DNA from 4 places in the Streptomyces sp. NPDC001093 genome. Region 3 is predicted to be linked to each of the others. Evidence: riboswitches for the same ligand, from Rfam matches in the RefSeq annotation. Region 3 holds a riboswitch; each other region holds the start of a gene.

Region 1 (2,193 bases), on a different contig from region 3:
GTCTTCTTCGCCAGGCCCGCCTCCTCGGCCTTGCGGTAGGCGGCGTCGAACTCCTCGCCCCACAGGTCCACCAGCTCCGGCACGTCCGCCGGGGAGAACAGCGACCACTGCGCGTCGGCGTTGACCCGGCGCATGAACTCGTCCGGGACCCAGTGCGCGAGGTTCAGGTTGTGCGTGCGGCGGGCGTCCTCGCCGGTGTTGTCCCGCAGCTCCAGGAACTCCTCGATGTCGGAGTGCCAGGTCTCCAGGTAGACGGCCGCGGCGCCCTTGCGCCGGCCGCCCTGGTTCACGGCCGCCACCGAGGCGTCCAGGGTCTTCAGGAACGGCACGATGCCGTTGGAGTGCCCGTTGGTGCCGCGGATCAGCGAACCGCGGCTGCGGATACGGGAGTACGACAGACCGATGCCGCCGGCGTGCTTGGAGAGCCGGGCGACCTGGTGGTAGCGGTCGTAGATGGAGTCCAGCTCGTCCAGCGGGGAGTCGAGGAGGTAGCAGGACGACATCTGCGGGTGCCGCGTGCCGGAGTTGAAGAGCGTGGGGGAGGACGGGAGGTAGTCGAGCCGGCTCATGAGCCCGTAGAGCGCGGCCACTTCGTCCACGGAGCGGGTCGTGTCGTCCTCGGCCAGGCCGCTCGCGACCCGCAGCATGAAGTGCTGGGGCGTCTCGATGACCTTGCGGGTGATCGGGTGCCGGAGCAGATAACGGCTGTGCAGGGTGCGCAGGCCGAAGTAGCCGAAGCGGTCGTCGGCCCGGCGGTCGACCAGCGCGTCGAGCCGCTCGGCGTGCAGCCGCACGAAGTCGGCGGTGCGGTCGGCGATGAGCCCCTCGCGGTGCCCCACGGCCACGGACCCGGTGAAGGACGTCACGCCCTGCGAGGCGGCCTCGGCGCGGATGGAGAGGGTCAGCAGCCGGGCGGCCAGCCGGGAGTAGGCGGGGTCCTCGGAGATGAGCCCGGCGGCGGCCTCGGTGGCCAGCTCGCGCAACTCCGCCTCGTCGGCCCGAGCGGACCGGCCGCGCAGCGCGGCGGCGGCGACCCGGCCGGGGTCGGCGTCGGGGAGGTCGGCGGTCAGCTCGGTCAGGGTCCGCAGCAACGCGGTACCGGGACCGTCGGTCTCCAGGCCGCTGGCTGAAGCCGGATCTGCTGGCGCGATGGTCACGTGGGGCTCTCCCTCGATCGGCACGGGGGCCTTGTGGAGGGCAGGGGGCAGCCACGAGCGCGCACGGCGTCGCGTCCACCGGCCCATCCCACGAGGCCCGGACGTCTGAAGGCCACCCGGACCGGACGGCCGGGTGCGCTGCCGGCAGGTCCTCGGACTGACTCCTGTGCACGGCGTTTCTGGGAACGGACATGCACAAGTACACCGTTGCGGGACAGTTCCGGATTCACACCGGATTCCCCTGCGGCGACAGCGAGGATGAGCATACATCTAGTGGCGGGCTGTCGTGTCACCCCCAGATGTTGTGTTGTGGCGGCTTCGGAGCGTGTTCCCCGGATATAACCGGTACGGAGGGATCCAGGTATGGGTCTTTCTCGGGCGTACGGTCGTGCAGCCAGATCAGTCGCTCGATCGAGTGATCCGCTGTGAACGTGCAGGTGCGTGCCGACGCCCTTGCAGGCGGCGGCACTTGAGGCGACTCCGCGCGCCTGCAACGAGGCTGCGACCTGGTGTAGTCGCGTGGCGTTCGACAAGGATGTGAAGCGCAACTTCGAGTTGCGGCAGCGCACGTACGGCGAAGTGAAGTCCAGGTGGGGGCTGGGGGCTGGGGGCACAAGCTGCCCAACATGTGATCAAGAAGACCTGCATCAGTCACAAGATTGCGAAGCATGTGGCCCCAACGGGCCACCCACTCCAGCTGGGCCTTCGCCCAGCTCGGGCAGTTCATCGCGTACAAGGCCCGCCGGGCGGGGGTACCGGTGGTGTACGTCGACCCGGTGTACACCCCCCGCACCTGCGCAGAGTGCGGGCACATGGACAAGGCGAACCGGGTCTCCCAGGCCCGCTTCGCATGCCGGTCCTGCGGATTCGTTGATCACGCGGACCGGAACGGCTCCCGCAACATCCGCGCTCGCGCGCGGGAGTTGTGGCGATGCGGGGCCCAGTCAACGGCCCCCGCCCCACCCCCGGAGCAGCGGGGTGAGGCAGGACGCAGACGCAGCGCCACCGCCAGTGACGCCCGTTGTGCAAGCCCGTC
Region 2 (2,193 bases), on a different contig from region 3:
CACGGGCCTGCCCAGCAGCACCACCTGGCTGCTCTGTTCGCCGCCCGGCTTGAGCAGCACCGGGTTCATCAGCGCGGTCGGCTCGATCCGGCACGCCTGGGCCTGCATGGCCTGCGCCCGCCCGATCTCCGCGCCCTCGCGGGTCACGAAGGAGTTGAGCGACATGTTCTGCGCCTTGAACGGCGCCACCTTCACGCCCTGGCGCACCAGCCACCGGCAGATCCCGGCCGTCACGACGCTCTTGCCGGCGTCGGAGGTGGTGCCGGCGACGAGGAGTCCCCCGTTCACTTCCCACGTCCCTTCAGACCCTTGACGACACCATTGACGAGGAGGCGCGCGGCGACCGTGGTGCCGAGCGCGAGCACGCCGACGCGGCGGGAGAGCCGTACGGCCCGGTCGATGTCGGTGACCTGGACGGCCCGGCCGGTGTCGCCGTTGAGCACGGGCCGGTGCTCGACGCGGCCGCCGTAGGAGAGCGTGCCGCCGAGGCGCACGCCCAGGGCGCCCGCGAAAGAGGCCTCCACGGGGCCCGCGTTGGGGCTCGGGTGCTGGTGGGCGTCGGCCTTCCAGGCGCGCAGGGCACCCCGCGGGTCGGATCCGGCCGCGGCGGCGAGTACGGCGGTGAGCCGGGCCCCCGGCCAGCCCGCGACGTCGTCGAGCCGGGCGGAGGCCCAGCCGAAGCGCCGGTAACGCGGGGACCTGTGACCGACCATCGCGTCCAGGGTGTTGACGGCCCGGAAGCCCAGCAGCCCGGGCACCCCGCCCACGGCCCCCCACACCAGGGCGCCCACGACGGCGTCGGAGGTGTTCTCGGCGACCGACTCGACCACGGCCCGGGCGATCCCGTCGGCGTCCAGCGCCTGCGGGTCCCGGCCGCACAGGTGCGGCAGCCGCGCCCGCGCCGCCTCGACGTCCCCGGACTCCAGGGAGCGCCCGATGGCGCGGGCCTCCCGGGCGAGCGACGTACCGCCGACGACCGCCCAGGTGGCGGCGGCGGTCAGCGCGACGGAGGCGGCGGGGCAGGGGCGTACGGCGCGTGCGGCCAGCGTGCCGAGTGCGACGGCGCCACCGGCGCACACGACGGTGTGCACGGCGCCCCAGCCGCGGTGGTCGTGCCACAACGCGCGGTCCACGGCAGCGGCCGCACGTCCGAACGCGGCGACCGGATGCCCGCGGCGCGGATCGCCGAGGAGCAGGTCACCGAGAAGACCGGCGGCGGCGCCGTACGCGAAAGTGCGATCGGCACCCATCGGCTCAGCCGGCCATGGGTACAGGAGCGGGCCTGGTGCGGGTCCTTGTCCTTCGGCAGCCGGGCATGGCGATCGATGTCCTCACTCAGGGTGTCCGCGCCCTGGTTCGACGAGATTCGGCGGTGAGAGTTCCTGGCTCCCGGGGTTTCTTCCCCGGTGACAGTGGCGGGACCGCGCCGGATTCGCACCGGCTTCCTCTCTTGCCGCCGTACATGGCCTGGGCAGTCCACCACGCGCCCGGAACGGCCGTCAACTTGCCGTTGACCTGCGAGGGGAGAGTGTGCCGATCCCCACATCGCGGGACGCCCGTGGCCTGTGGGTACGGCGAAGGCTCCCCTCCGTCACGCTGGGAGGGGAGCCTTCGTGCTGCCTGGTTCGTGGCGGTCCGTCAGGACTTGGACACGATGAGGAAGATGCCGTACGCCACCGCCGCCGCGCAGGCCGCGAAGCAGACGTAGGCGCCGGTGACGGCGAGGGCGGCGGAGTCGCCCTGGGCCGCGGCCTTCTCGCGCCGGGCCAGACCGTTGATGCCGAGGGTGAACAGGGCCACCAGGCCCACGGTGAACACGAGGCTGGCGCCGAAGACGGAGCCGAGGGCCGACCAGTCGATCTTCATGGGGTTGCTTCCTTGGTTACCGGTGGGGCCGGGGTCAGACGGTCGCGGCCGGCGGGGCGGCCTCGGGCGCGGGCTCGGTGGCGGCCGGGGAGGCGATCGTGGCCGTCAGGTCCTCGGTGATCAGGCCCGCCGGGGGCGGGGTCACCGCGGCGATGGCGGCGGTCACCACGCCGGCCGGCTCCTCGGTCTCGGCCACGACGTTGGTGTGGTCGACGACCTCACGGCGGGAGATCTTCCAGATCGCGGCGCTCGCGGCGACCAGGAAGACGGCCACGACGGCGGTGCCCCAGTCACCGAGATCGGTGACGGCCTCGGCGCCCCCGCCGA
Region 3 (2,193 bases):
CGCAGCTGGCCGGAGAAGCAGGACTCGATCGCCGTCGACCCGGCCACCGGCAAGGTCACCGACGTGCTGCGCTTCTCCGACTACCCGGTGCTGGCCAAACTGACCCGGTGGGGCATCGACGCCCACACCGGCACCCTGTTCGGCCTCGTGAACCAGATCGCGCTGGCCGGCCTCGCCCTGGCCCTGGTCCTCCTCATCCTCTGGGGCTACCGCATGTGGTGGCAGCGCGGCCGCGGCTCCGCCTTCGGCCGCCCGATTCCCCGCGGTGCCTGGCGGCAGGTGCCGGTGTACGTGCTGGTGCCCTGCGTCGCGGTGGTCGCCGTCGTCGGCTACTACGTCCCGCTGCTCGGGGTCCCGCTCGCCGGCTTCCTCGCGGTGGACATCATCCTCGGCTGGGTCACACGCCGTCGTACCGGGCACGCACACGCCTGAACCGAGCGGCCGTATCTGCGCGGGAGCGTCGCGCGACACTTGCCGCGATCGCGTGCGGCCGCTGATCTCGTCATGCTTCTCGGGACACGCAGTGTTCGAGCAGCGCGGCCGTCGGGCCCTCGACGAGCCGGTAGCGCACGATTCGGCCGTCCTTCTCGCCGTCGACGATGCCCGCGGTTCGCAGCAGGCGCAGAGCCTGGGACACAGCGGTGTCCCTCATGCCGGTGGCGACGGCGAGGTCGGAGACGGCGATCGGACCGGCCTCGTGAAGGGCGAGCAGCAGGGCCAGGCGCCCGGGATCCGACAGCAGAGAAAAGCGGTCGGCCCAGACGCGTACACGCTCGGGCTCACCGACGGCCGCGATGGCATCGCAGACCCGATGGCCGTCGATGATCCGCTGCCCGGCGCGTTCCGCGGGGACGAGATGCATGGACCCATCATCGCAGTCCGCGAAATCCCGCTTCAATACCTGCACAATTATGCAGCCTTGCAGCCTCGGCCTCCGGCCTTCTAGGGTGAGCGGGCCGTGGTGTTCGGGAAGACCGGTGACAGCCCCTCAGGGGCTCAGTCCGGAGCGGCCCTCGCCACTGTGATCGGGGAGTTCCCGCCCCATGCATTGCCACTGGCCTCGCGGCCGGGAAGGCAGGGGCGGGCGCGATGACCCGTCAGCCAGGAGACCGGCCACGGCAGCACGAAGCTGATCCACGAGGTGCTGGAGCGTGACCGTATGACCATGCCCGAAGGCGTGCCCGAAACCGCCGTCTCCCCTTCCTTCCGCTGGCGGCGCGAGGACACCGTCCGAACCGCCGGCCTCCTGGCCGTGATCGTCGCCCTGCACGTGGTCGCCTTCGGGATCCTCTTCCTGCTCGTGGTCCCGCGCCACTACGAGGTCGGAAGCAAGGCGTTCGGGGTGGGCCTCGGCATCACGGCCTACACCCTCGGCATGCGGCACGCGTTCGACGCCGACCACATCGCCGCGATCGACAACACCACCCGCAAGCTGATGGCCGACGGCAAGCGACCGCTCTCGGTGGGCTTCTGGTTCGCGCTCGGCCACTCCAGCGTGGTCGTCGTCATGGCGGCGCTGGTCGCCGGCGGCGCCAAGCTCGCCGGCACCCTGATGAACGACAACTCCCGGACCCACCAGGTCCTCGGCACCCTGGGCACCACGGTCTCCGGCGGCTTCCTGTACCTGATCGCCGCCCTCAACCTCGTCGCGCTGGTCGGCATCGCCCGTGTCTTCAGGGCCATGCGGAACGGGCAGTACGACGAGGCCGAGTTGGAAGCCCACCTCGACTCACGCGGCTTCATGAACCGCATCCTGGGCCGGCTCACCAGGTCCGTCCGCCGCCCCGGCCAGATGTTCCCCCTCGGCTTCGTCTTCGGCATCGGTTTCGACACCTCGACCGAGGTGTTGCTCCTGGCCCTGGCCGGTAACGGCGCCGCCGCCGGCCTCCCCTGGTACGCGGTCCTGTGCCTGCCCCTCCTCTTCGCCGCCGGTATGAGCCTGTTCGACACCCTCGACGGCACCTTCATGAACTTCGCCTACCAGTGGGCGTTCTCCAACCCCGTCCGCAAAGTGTTCTACAACCTCACCATCACCGGCCTCTCCATCGCCGTCGCCTTCTTCGTCGGCACCATCGAACTGGTCGGCGTCCTGCACGACAAGCTCAGGCTGAGCGATGGCGTCAGCGGCTGGATCGCGGGACTGAACCTCGACAACGTCGGCTACGTCATCGTCGGCCTGTTCGTGGTCGTCTG
Region 4 (2,193 bases), on a different contig from region 3:
CGTCGGCGGAAGACTCGGAGATGAACTGCAGAGATTTCATGGCGTGTTGCCTTTCGGGAGTGCCTTGTTGTCGAGGCGCTCCCGGCGACACCTACGTCGATCGCCCGACCGTGACGACGAGGGGGAGCACCCACACGAATGCAGCGTTCATGGGTCTCACCTCCTCGGCTGGTACACGGTCAACTGCAAGCTAACAGATCGATGATCAACCCGCCCAACCCTTTTTCCCGCCACGTGCACGGCCGAACACGCCCTCCGCAACCGGGTGTTCTCCGCCGTGGAATGATGACCGGCGACACAAGGCGACGGCGGGGAGTGACGCGGCGTGCCCGAGAGGCCGGCGGAAGAGGCGTCGGACGACGCCGTGGCGGGGAGCGGCGCGGCACCGTGCCGGGTCGTCGTGTGCCGGGACTGCTGCTGCGGCAGTCCCAAGGTGACCGGGGTCGATCACGCGGCGCAGACCGCGCGTCTGCGGGCGGAGGTGCCGGTGCGCATCTCCGACTGCCTCGATGTGTGCGACCAAGCCAACGTCGTCGTCGTACAGCCGTCCGCCGCGGGCCGGGCCGCCGGCGCGCGGCCGGTGTGGCTCGGGCTCGTCAACGACCCCGACGCGACCGAGGACATCGTCACCTGGGTCCGCTCCGGCGGCCCCGGAGTGGCCCCCCTACCGGACATCCTCGGCCTGTACGCCTTCACCCCGCCGCGGCGCCGCACGGATTCCCGCTGACCCACCGGTCCCGTACCGTCCCACCAGGTGGGAGAGGAAGATCACTTGGGAGAGAGGCGGTCTTGGTCATGCGCGCGTCACGCGGTACGGTCGATCCGATATCGATGACGGCGAAACGGAAGCCGGTGGGAATCCGGCACGGTCGCGCCACTGTATGCGGGACCCCCAGGGGCTCGTGAGTCAGACCCGTGGTCGTCGTCCTGTGCACCACCGAGATGGGACGCGAACTCCCAGAGGAGGGTCCTGCCATGGCGCAGACCGTCGCCCAGCCGACAGCCACCACCCCCGTCGTTCCCGCCCAGCTGCCGCTGAAGGCGATTGCTCCCTGGGCGGTCTTCTTCGGCATCCTCATGCTGATCCTGCTCTACTTCGTCGGCGCCGAGCAGGGCGCCACCTCCGTGTTCAACGGCACGGACGTCCACGAGTGGGTGCACGACGCCCGCCACCTGCTGGGCTTCCCCTGCCACTGACGCGACGAACACCGCGCCCATGAACTCCGCAACCGTACGGAACCTTCTCGTCCGGGGCATGCTCGCCGGTCTCGCGGCCGGTGTGCTCGCCCTGGTCGTGGCCTACGTGCTCGGTGAGCCGAACGTCGACAAGGCCATCAGCTTCGAGCAGGCTCACTCCCACGAGCACGAGATGGAGGTCGTCTCCCGCTCCCTGCAGTCGACCGCCGGCCTCGCCACCGGTGTCCTCGTCTACGGCGTCGCCTTCGGCGGCATCGCCGCGCTCGCCTTCTGCTTCGCCCTCGGCCGCGTGGGCCGCTTCGGCCCGCGCGCCACGGCACTGCTGCTGTCGGGTTGCGCGCTGCTCGCCGTGTACGTCGTCCCGTTCCTGAAGTACCCGGCCAACCCGCCGTCGGTCGGCAACCCCGACACCATCGGCAAGCGGACCACCCTGTACTTCCTGATGATGCTGCTCAGCGTCCTGCTGGCGGTCGCCGCCACCATCCTGGGCAAGCGGCTCGCCCCGCGCCTGGGCACCTGGTGGGCCACGGTGGCCGCAGTGATCGCGTTCACCGTCGTGATCGGCCTGGCCTACCAGTTCCTGCCCGCCGTCAACGAGGTGCCCAAGGGCTTCCCCGCCACCCTGCTGTGGCGGTTCCGGCTCTCGGCACTGGCGATCCAGACCGCTCTGTGGGCCGGATTCGGCCTCGCCTTCGGCGAGTTGGCCGAACGGCTGCTGAACCCCAAGCCGGTTACGGCCGCGAACCGGCGAGCGGTTCCCGCCGCGCACTGACTCCCCGCGTACGGCACAGGGCCCGGCGGAACCGCCCGCCGAGCCCTGTGCCGTTCCGCCTAATCGGCCTCCGCCGCGGCAAGCGGACACCCCAGCCGCAGATTCCAGCGCCCGGCCCGGCCGCTGAGCTCCGTCACGGTCAGCGGCGGCACGTCGAGGCGCCAGAAGACGGCCGCGGGCATGCCGAGCGCATGGACGACGGCCCCCCGCACCACCTCCGGCTC

The links. Region 3 has a riboswitch for cobalamin ahead of nicT (Nickel transporter NicT). Riboswitches for the same ligand answer to the same signal wherever they lie in the genome.
Region 1: another riboswitch for cobalamin. It lies ahead of ABT288_RS28575 (ribonucleoside-diphosphate reductase subunit alpha); the one in region 3 lies ahead of nicT (Nickel transporter NicT).
Region 2: another riboswitch for cobalamin. It lies ahead of ABT288_RS11215 (cobalamin biosynthesis protein); the one in region 3 lies ahead of nicT (Nickel transporter NicT).
Region 4: another riboswitch for cobalamin. It lies ahead of ABT288_RS29025 (CbtB domain-containing protein); the one in region 3 lies ahead of nicT (Nickel transporter NicT).

Annotation. Positions count from the first base shown of each region.
Region 1 covers NZ_JBEPBF010000067.1:9,178-11,370, forward strand. Annotated here, with positions in the region: gene ABT288_RS28575 (ribonucleoside-diphosphate reductase subunit alpha) at 1-1,157, opposite strand, end outside; cobalamin riboswitch at 1,284-1,423, opposite strand; gene ABT288_RS28580 (zinc ribbon domain-containing protein) at 1,826-2,193, shown strand, end outside.
Region 2 covers NZ_JBEPBF010000016.1:104,447-106,639, forward strand. Annotated here, with positions in the region: gene ABT288_RS11210 (cobyric acid synthase) at 1-288, opposite strand, end outside; gene ABT288_RS11215 (cobalamin biosynthesis protein) at 285-1,250, opposite strand; cobalamin riboswitch at 1,355-1,496, opposite strand; gene ABT288_RS11220 (hypothetical protein) at 1,639-1,866, opposite strand; gene ABT288_RS11225 (inorganic phosphate transporter) at 1,901-2,193, opposite strand, start outside.
Region 3 covers NZ_JBEPBF010000024.1:18,059-20,251, forward strand. Annotated here, with positions in the region: gene ABT288_RS14900 (PepSY-associated TM helix domain-containing protein) at 1-432, shown strand, start outside; gene ABT288_RS14905 (metalloregulator ArsR/SmtB family transcription factor) at 503-862, opposite strand; cobalamin riboswitch at 912-1,132, shown strand; gene nicT (Nickel transporter NicT) at 1,160-2,193, shown strand, end outside.
Region 4 covers NZ_JBEPBF010000068.1:49,912-52,104, reverse strand. Annotated here, with positions in the region: gene ABT288_RS29035 (alpha/beta hydrolase family protein) at 1-40, opposite strand, end outside; gene ABT288_RS29030 (hypothetical protein) at 365-727, shown strand; cobalamin riboswitch at 801-938, shown strand; gene ABT288_RS29025 (CbtB domain-containing protein) at 976-1,197, shown strand; gene ABT288_RS29020 (CbtA family protein) at 1,217-1,969, shown strand; gene ABT288_RS29015 (histidine phosphatase family protein) at 2,029-2,193, opposite strand, start outside.